2 regions of the Hydrogenophaga sp. ZJX-1 genome follow, and region 1 is predicted to be linked to the other one. Evidence: riboswitches for the same ligand, from Rfam matches in the RefSeq annotation. Region 1 holds a riboswitch; the other holds the start of a gene.

Region 1 (4,411 bases):
CGGCCTTGAATTCCGCGCTCTTCTGCGCCATGCCTTCGTTCAGGGCCTGCTCTTCGCTCACGCCCCTGGCGGCGGCGTAGTCGCGCACGTCCTGCGTGATCTTCATGGAGCAGAACTTCGGCCCGCACATCGAGCAGAAGTGCGCCTCTTTCGACGAGTCCTTGGGCAGGGTTTCGTCGTGGTAGTCCTCGGCGGTCTGCGGGTCCAGGCCGAGCGCGAACTGGTCGCGCCAGCGGAACTCGAAACGCGCCTTGCTCATCGCGTCGTCGCGCGCCCGGGCGCCCGGGTGGCCTTTGGCGATGTCGGCCGCGTGCGCCGCGATCTTGTAGGCAATGATCCCTTGCTTCACGTCGTCGCGGTCGGGCAGGCCCAGGTGTTCCTTGGGCGTCACGTAGCACAGCATGGAGGTGCCCATCCAGCCGATCATGGCCGCGCCCACGGCGGAGGCGATGTGGTCGTAGCCGGGTGCGATGTCGATGGTCAGCGGGCCCAGCGTGTAGAAGGGGGCCTCGTGGCAGTGCTTGAGTTGCTCGTCCATGTTGGCCTGGATCAGGTGCATGGGCACGTGGCCGGGGCCTTCGATCATGGTCTGCACGTCGTGCTTCCACGCCACCTGCGTCAGCTCGCCCAGTGTCTTGAGTTCGGCGAACTGCGCTTCGTCGTTGGCGTCCGAGGCGCTGCCGGGGCGCAGGCCGTCGCCGAGCGAGAAGCTCACGTCGTAGGCCTTCATGATCTCGCAGATCTCGTCGAAGTGCGTGTAGAGGAAGTTTTCCTTGTGGTGGGTGATGCACCACTTGGCGAGGATCGAGCCGCCGCGCGAGACGATGCCGGTGCGGCGCTGCGCCGTGAGGTGGATGTAGGCCAGCCGCACGCCGGCGTGGATGGTGAAGTAGTCCACGCCCTGTTCGGCCTGCTCGATCAGCGTGTCGCGGTAGATCGCCCAGGTGAGGTCCTCGGCCACGCCGCCCACCTTCTCCAGCGCCTGGTAGATCGGCACCGTGCCGATGGGCACCGGGCTGTTGCGCACGATCCAGTCGCGCGTGGTGTGGATGTTGCGGCCGGTGGAGAGGTCCATCACGTTGTCGGCGCCCCAGCGCGTGGCCCATACCATCTTGTCCACTTCTTCCTCGATGCTGGAGGTGACGGCCGAGTTGCCGATGTTGGCGTTGATCTTGACGCCGAAGTTGCGCCCGATGGCCATGGGCTCGACCTCGGGGTGGTTGATGTTGGCCGGAATGATGGCACGGCCGCGCGCCACCTCGTCGCGCACGAACTCGGGTGTGAACACCTCGGGAATGCGCGCGCCCATGGGGTTGCCGCGCAGGCGCGCTTCACGCGCCGGATCGCCGAGGTACTCGCGCATCCACTCGCGCTTGCCGTTTTCGCGCAGCGCCACGTATTCCATCTCGGGCGTGACGATGCCCTTGCGCGCGTAGTGCATCTGCGTCACGTTGGCGCCGCTCTTCGCGCGGCGCGGCGTGCGCTGCAGGCCGGCCGCTTCGGCGCGCAGGGCCTCGATGCGTTCGATGGTGGTGCCGTTGTTCTGCGCCTCGTTCTTCACGCCGTCGTCCAGCGCGGCGCGCTGGCGCCCGTCATAACGCTCGGTGTCGCCGCGCGCGTCGATCCAGGGGCCGCGCACGTCGGCCAGGCCGGTGCGCACATCGATGGTGGCGGTCGGGTCGCTGTAGGGGCCGGAGGTGTCGTACACCGTGACGCGCTCGCCGTTGCTCAGCGCGATCTCGCGCATGGGCACGCGGATGCTGTCCTGCGAGCCGGGCACGTAGATCTTGCGCGAAGCGGGGAAGGGCTCGCGGCTGAGGGCGAACTGGTCTGCGAAGGGAATCTTGTCGGGGGCGTTCATGGCGGCGGTCTCCTGTGTGGGGCTGTGGATGCTCCGGAGACCGCCCGTCAAAACATGCACCCGGGTCCACGGGTGGCGTGGACGGACCCGTCGCGCGAGGGACGGGTCGGGGATGCAGGCCCTGGGGGCTGCGCTCTTCTTTCGCTGGTACTAGCCAGATCAAGTTCACGGGTTCGGTGTTTCACACCATCTCAGCGCCGGACTTTTTCAAGTCCGTGCACCCCGGAGCAGTGCGCAGTATAGCGGGAGTGCCGCGACCATGTTCTTTGCCAACGTCGCCCCACACGCCTCTGGTGCAAGGAGTCAACAAGCCGCTCAGAGAACGCCAACCAGGGCGCCCGGCGGGGACGCGGGCAAGCGGGGCATGAAGAAGCCGGATCAGACCTCCTGGGGGCCGCAGCCCGCCCGGAACGGGTGCTAGCGTTCGATGCCGAGCAACTCCACTTCGAAGGTCAGCGTGGCGTTCGGGGGAACCACACCGCCCGCGCCTTGCTGGCCATAGGCGCTGGCCGGCGGGCAGGTCAGGGTGGCCTTTGCACCCACCGGGATGTGCTGAAAGCCTTCGGTCCAACAGGGGACCACGCGGTTCAGGGTGAAACTGGCGGGTGTTCCGCGCTTGTAGGAGCTGTCAAATTCCTTGCCGTCGGCCAGCGTGCCACGGTAGTGCACTTTCACGGTGTCCGTGGCTTTGGGGGTGGCGCCCGTGCCTGGCGCGGTCAACAACACCTTCACGCCGGAGGGCAAGGTTTTCGCCTCCAGGGCCAGTGCAGAACCGCAGACCAGGGCCACCGCGCCCAAAACAAATAAAGATCTCAAGGGAGTGCTCCGGGGTTGAACAGCGTCCGAGTGTAAGGCGGCGGTCCCCTCTGTTCGCGTGTCGCCGTGATGCCCTGGCGTGCGCCGTGTCGGTCGGTACTGGCTGCTGCCCGAAGGCCGCAAGTCCTGCTGGCGTGGCACGGTCACGTCACTGCGCCACGAATGGTCGGCGTGAACCGGCGTGGGCTCTTCGGGCCCACTTGATGCCTTCGAACCAGAACACGCTGAACAGGCCCAGCCCGCTGGCGATGGCCAGTTCGTGCGCCGGCAAGGGCGCAAAGCGCAACACGCCCACCGCCCAGGGCACATAGAGCGCGGCCAGCAGCAGCGCCAGGGCCAGACCCACCACCACCCAGAGCGTGGTGTTCGGCGTGCGCAGCGTGGCCCAGAGCGGCCTCGTGGCCGAGCGGTTGGAAAGGATCAGCGCCAGGTTGCCGATCACCAGCGTGGCAAAGGCAAAAGCGCGGGCCTCCGCCTCGGGCAGCCGGGGCGCCGCCCAGGCAAACGCGCCCATCACCGCCGCCAGCACACCCAGGCCCTGCAGCAGCGCCAGCCACAAGGTGACGCCGCCAAACAGCGGTGCGCTGGCGTCGCGCGGCGGGCGCTGCATCACGTCGCTCTCGGCCGGTTCGTTCTCGAAAGCGATCGAGCAGGCCGGGTCGATGATGAGTTCGAGCAGGGCAATGTGCATCGGGAACAGCAGCGCCGGCCAGCCGAACAGCACCGGCAGCAGCGCCATGCCGGCAATCGGCACGTGCACCGCCAGGATGTACGACATCGCCTTGCGCAGGTTGTCGAAGATGCGGCGCCCCAGCCGCACCGCGCGCACGATGGCCGCGAAGTCGTCGTCCACCAGCACCAGCGAGGCCGACTCGCGCGCCACGTCGGTGCCGCGCTGGCCCATGGCCACGCCCACGTGGGCAGCGCGCAGGGCCGGCGCGTCGTTCACACCGTCGCCCGTCATGGCGACGATGTCGCCGCGCGCTTTCAGCGCCTGCACGATGCGCAGCTTCTGCTCGGGTGCGATGCGCGCGCACACGCTCACGGTTGCCATGCGCTCGCGCAGGGCGGCATCGCTCAGCGTCGCCATCTCGTCGCCCGAGAGCACCTCGGCGGCCGACTCCGCCAGGCCCGCCTGCCGCGCGATCGCCTGCGCCGTGGCCGGGTAGTCGCCGGTGATCATCACCACGCGGATGCCGGCCGCGCGGCACTCGGCGATGGCGGCGGGCACCTGCGGGCGCACCGGGTCCGCCAGGCCCAGCAGGCCGACGAACGTGAAGTCGAAATCGTGCTCGTTCGCGGGCCAGTCCTGGCCTTCGAAGCGGCCGCTGGCCACGGCGAGCACGCGCAGGCCCTCGGCGGCCAGTTCGTCCACCACGCTGGCAATGTGCGCCTTCTGCGCGTCGTCAAGGTGGCACAGGTCCACCACCGCCTCGGGCGCGCCCTTGGCGGCCACCGTCTGCACACCCTGCTCCGACGCCGCCCACACATGCGACATCGCGCGCAGCGCGGGGCTGAGTGCGTAGGTCTGCACCAGCCGCCAGTCGCGGTGCAGGTGTTCGGTGTCGGTCAGGAAGCGTTCGCCCAGCTGGTGAAACGCCTTCTCCATCGGGTCAAACGGGTCCACCACGCTCGCCAGAATCGAGAACTCCACCAGCGTGTGGAAGGCTTCGGGCAGCGGTGATTCGGACCCCGCATCCAGCATCAGGCGGTCGGTGAGCGCCACACCGCCCG
Region 2 (4,411 bases), on a different contig from region 1:
CGTACTGCTGGTTGTCGAGCAGGGAGCGGACGTCGTAGTCCAGTCCACCGATGTTGACGGTCTGTTGACGGACCTCGTAGCCAGGCATGTGCTGTTCTTTTCATGGTGTGTGTGCGGTGTGAAACGGTTCTGGTCGAACGGGCACAGCGCTTCCATGGGCACCATGGGCAGGGGCATGCGGGCCGAGGAGGCAATCTCGCGGGTGGGCCGCGCAGTGGCTGCGGGCCCGGGCCACGGTAACACAGGGGGCGACGCGCCGTGTATTGAATCCTTTCGATGTATATTCATCCGGCATATTGCAGGGAGCGAACACACATGACACGACCACATCGATGGATCACCAGCCTGGGCCTGTGCCTGCTGGCGGGGCTGGTGCAGATCGGCTGCTCGACGGCGGCAAAAGCCGTTGACCCGGTGCACATCAGCAGCCAGCAGCGCGACTTCGACAAGCAGACCGGCATCCTGCGCAAGCACATGCAGGACCTGCAGGCGCATGGCGATCCGCTGGGGGACTACTACTACGCGCTGGCGAATTCGGACGGCTGGATCCACGACGTCACCGACCCGAAGGCCATCACGGCGCTGTTCGAGAAGGCTGCGGCCAAGGGGTCGATGGACGCGAAGATCCTGCTGGCTTTGCAGGTGGCGACGAGCGAGTCGATCCCGGGTCAACTGGACAAGAGCAAAGGACCCAAGGGCCACCTGGAGGCCTGGGAACGCGGGCTTGCCCAGCTTCTGCCTTTGTTGAAGCAGCAATGCGCGGTGCGCCGGCTGGTGCTCGACGAGGGGCGCCCCAAGGTGGCGTACTACTCCATTGCTTATGACGTGTGGCCCAAGTTTCGAAACGGCTACTACAGGAACAACGCCGACGGATCGAGAACCTTGCTCAAAGACGCGGAGCGTCAGCGGGAGTGGGAAGAGTTGGACAACGGCTGCATGACCCCACGCAACGAATGGCTGGATATTGGCGGCAGGTGATCCATGAACGCCGACGCCAAGACTGAAAAAGGGCTGCCCAACCGACTGGACGCCCGCATCGGCATGCGCTTGGCCTATTGGGCCTATGAGCACAAGGACATCCAGGGAGCAGAAAAGGTCGCCAAGTACCCGGAGCCCTGGCGATATGCTGAATCGGGTGATGACCTGCCGGCCAGCTACAAGCCACTCGTCAAGGACCCCACCACCGGTCAAGTCACCCAGGAAGGCTGGAACACCCAGCACAACGCCGATGGCCAGCTGGAGAACCAGTTCAAGGTCTCCATCAACGACAAGACCCACGAAATCAGCTTCGACTTCAAAGGCTCGGACGCCTGGAGCAACTGGAAGTCCGACCTGGGCAATGCCGGCGCCAGCGAGTTCACCAAGATCCAGGAACAGGCGCAACGGGCTTTCGAAGCGCTCAGGAACGACGAGCGCTACAAGGACTACCGCTTCGCCGCCACCGGCCACAGCCTGGGTGGCGGCATGGCGCAGAGCTTCGCGCTGCGTAACAACATCGACGCGTACGTCTACAACAGCCTGCCCATCGCGCGCGAAACCATCCGTGGCGATTACTTCAAGGACGCGGGGGGTTACGACGCGGCGCTGGCGCGCTACCAGGCCTTGGGCCGGCAGGTGCACGACGTGCGCACGCCCAACGACATCGCCACCTACAACTACGAAGGGGTGTGGCAGGGCCAGTACCTCAGTCGCCGCATGGGGCAGGAGCCCACCGTCTTGCCGGGCCCGTCCGTGCCCAAATTCCTCAAGACCGCGCTGGTGCTCAGCGGCAGCGGCACACTGGTGGCCGGGGCCATCATGGGCCAGGATCACGCCAACCAGGCCCTGTTCAACGCCCAGCAAGGGCTGTCGGTGAATGCCCAGGGTCGCTACCGCATTCCAGAAGGCCATGCCGATTTCGCCCGGGTGCCACCCGAAGCGCGCCAGCTGTTTGCCAAGCTGGGCGGATCGCCGGTGATCAAGGCCAGTTGCGTGGCGACCAGCGACGATGTTTCGCCGTTCGACCGGTTTCACATCCGGCACGAAGACGGCAGCATGGAGCACATCGGTGTCAACACCCGCACAGGCGACGTCGAGATCGACCACTACGACAAGCGCGGCCAACGCACCTTGATCGAAATGAACGGCCGCCGTGCGCAGCCGGCCCGGGTCACCGAATTCGATGCGGAGGGCCAGCCCGTCAAGACCGAGACCGTGGCCATGCGGGAAGGCGCCCCACCCAGCGGGCATGAGCAGACCCGAATGGCCCAAGCCGCTCCCGCGCTGAGCCCGGGGCAGCAGGCGCAGTTCTCACAGGCCTATCGGCAGACCAGCGAAGCGCTGCAGCGCCAGGGCTTGACCCCCACGCAGATCAGCCAGGTCTGCGCGGCGGCGGTGGCGCACTGCGCGCGCGTGGACCAAGGGGAGCCTGAGCGCTTCCTGGTGAGCAAGGACGGGCAGCGCCTGGGGGTCGTGCACGAGGGGCGCATCCTGAGCGAGATGCCCATCGCCCCGGCGCTCGCACGCAGCACCGAAGCGCATCTGGTGCAAGCGGCGCAGCAGCGCGAAACCACGCCGGCGGTGAACGAACAGGCCCAGGCGAGCCAGCACGTGGCGTCAGCGCCGCAGACCCCGGCGCCCGTGCGGATCTGAGGATCGGGTCCCCGCCACGCACCGCCCCGCTCTACAATCCGCAGCTTCACCGGGGGTGCCGGGCGCGCAACGACGCGGGCCGCGGCTGAGAAATACCCCTCTCACCTGATCTGGATCGTGCCAGCGTAGGGAGCGTGACCAGCCGGCCGCCGATGCGTGCGTTGCCGTCCCTGTCAGACGCTTCCCGTGGCGTTCTTTTTGACAAGGCGGCTTCCCATGCAACGGCGGTTTTTTTCTGCGGCACTGGTTTCGGTTTCCCTCGCAGCCCTGGGCGCAACGCCCGCGGTCTGGGCGCAGGCGGTGCCGCTGCGTGTGCTCACCCACAGCTCGTTCGACCTGCCCAAGGAGCTGCTGGCGCAGTTCGAGAAAGACGCGGGCGTGAAGCTGCAGGTTGTCAAGGCCGGTGACGCCGGCGAGATGGTCAACAAGCTGATCCTCACCAAGGCCCGGCCCATCGCCGACGTGGTCTACGGCATCGACAACACCTTGCTGCCCCGCGCCGTGGCTGCGAAGGTGCTCGACACCTACACCGGTCCCGCCGCGCAGCGCGCTTCGGCCGCGGCCATGGCCGAGGGCGCCGACAAGAACGGCGTGGTTTCGGGCGTGGTCCCGGTGGACTACGGCTTCGTGAACCTCAACGTCGACAAGGCCTGGTTCGTCAGCAAGGGACTGGCGCTGCCGACCTCGCTCGAAGACCTCACCAAGCCCGCCTACGCCAAACTGCTGGTGGTGCAGAACCCGGCTACGTCCAGCCCCGGCCAGGCCTTTGTCTTCGCCACCATCGCGGGCCTGGGCGAAGAGGCCGCGTTCCAGTGGTGGGGCCAGATGCGCGCCAACGGCGTGAAGGTGGTCAAGGGCTGGACCGAGGCCTACTACACCGAATTCACGCGCAACGGCGGCACACGGCCCATCGTCGTCAGCTACGCCAGCAGCCCGGCCGCCGAGGTGTTCTACGCCAAGGAAAAAATGAGTGAGTCGCCGACCGCCAACCTGTTCCTCAAGGGCGGTGTGTTCCGCCAGGTCGAGGGTGTGGCGCTGGTCAAGGGTGGCAACCCGGCGGCGCGCGATACCGCCGCCAAGTTCATCGAGTTCCTGCGCTCGGCCCCGGCCCAGCAGGCCCTGCAGACCACGATGTGGATGTTCCCGGCCGAAGTTGGCTCGGCGCGTGTGGACGTGATGAAACAGCACGCCAGCGAGCCGACCGCGTTTGACAACCCCAGTGCCGCAGATGCCTCCGCCAAAGGCAAGGCCTGGCTGCAGCGCTGGACCAGGGTGGTCCTGAAATAAACCCCATGCCGCGCCTGCCAGCCCGCTGGCTGCTGCCCGCGCTGCCGCTGGCCTTTCTGGCGCTGCTGCTGGTGGCGCCGGTCGTGCGGCTGCTGGCCGAGGGCTTGGGCGCGGGGGCATGGTCGGGTGGCGAGCCGCTGCGCTGGCTCGATGTCTGGCAGGACGGCTACCTGCGCTGGCGCGTGTTGTGGTCCCTGGCCCAGGCGGCGATCACCTGCGCACTGGCCCTGGTGCTGGGCCTGCCGGTGGCCTGGGTGCTGGCGCGGCTGGAGTTCCCGGGCCGCGCGCTGGTGTTGCGCCTGCTGATGCTGCCCTTCGTGGTGCCCACGCTGGTGGCCGCGCTCGGCGTGCTGGCGCTCTGGGGTCCGCGCGGTCTGCTGGGCGCGCCGCTGGCCGGGGCCGGCATCGAACTGGTGGACACGCCCTGGCTGCTGCTTTACGGCAACCTGTTTTTCAACCTCTGCGTGGTGGTGCGCGCCGGCGTGGACGCACT

The links. A riboswitch is a leader RNA that binds a small molecule or an ion and turns the genes downstream of it on or off. The one in region 1 is predicted to bind thiamine pyrophosphate.
Region 2: it holds a riboswitch for thiamine pyrophosphate, as region 1 does, so the genes downstream of both, ACN5W5_RS12935 (thiamine ABC transporter substrate-binding protein) here and thiC (phosphomethylpyrimidine synthase ThiC) in region 1, are expected to answer to the same signal.

Annotation. Positions count from the first base shown of each region.
Region 1 is NZ_JBMBRA010000003.1:175,832-180,242, reverse strand. Features, by position in the region: gene thiC (phosphomethylpyrimidine synthase ThiC) at 1-1,861, opposite strand, end outside; TPP riboswitch at 1,981-2,096, opposite strand; gene ACN5W5_RS09640 (FKBP-type peptidyl-prolyl cis-trans isomerase) at 2,279-2,677, opposite strand; gene ACN5W5_RS09635 (cation-translocating P-type ATPase) at 2,826-4,411, opposite strand, start outside.
Region 2 is NZ_JBMBRA010000004.1:204,791-209,201, reverse strand. Features, by position in the region: gene ACN5W5_RS12950 (class I SAM-dependent methyltransferase) at 1-88, opposite strand, end outside; gene ACN5W5_RS12945 (hypothetical protein) at 316-978, shown strand; gene ACN5W5_RS12940 (lipase family protein) at 982-2,631, shown strand; TPP riboswitch at 2,673-2,781, shown strand; gene ACN5W5_RS12935 (thiamine ABC transporter substrate-binding protein) at 2,848-3,918, shown strand; gene ACN5W5_RS12930 (ABC transporter permease) at 3,924-4,411, shown strand, end outside.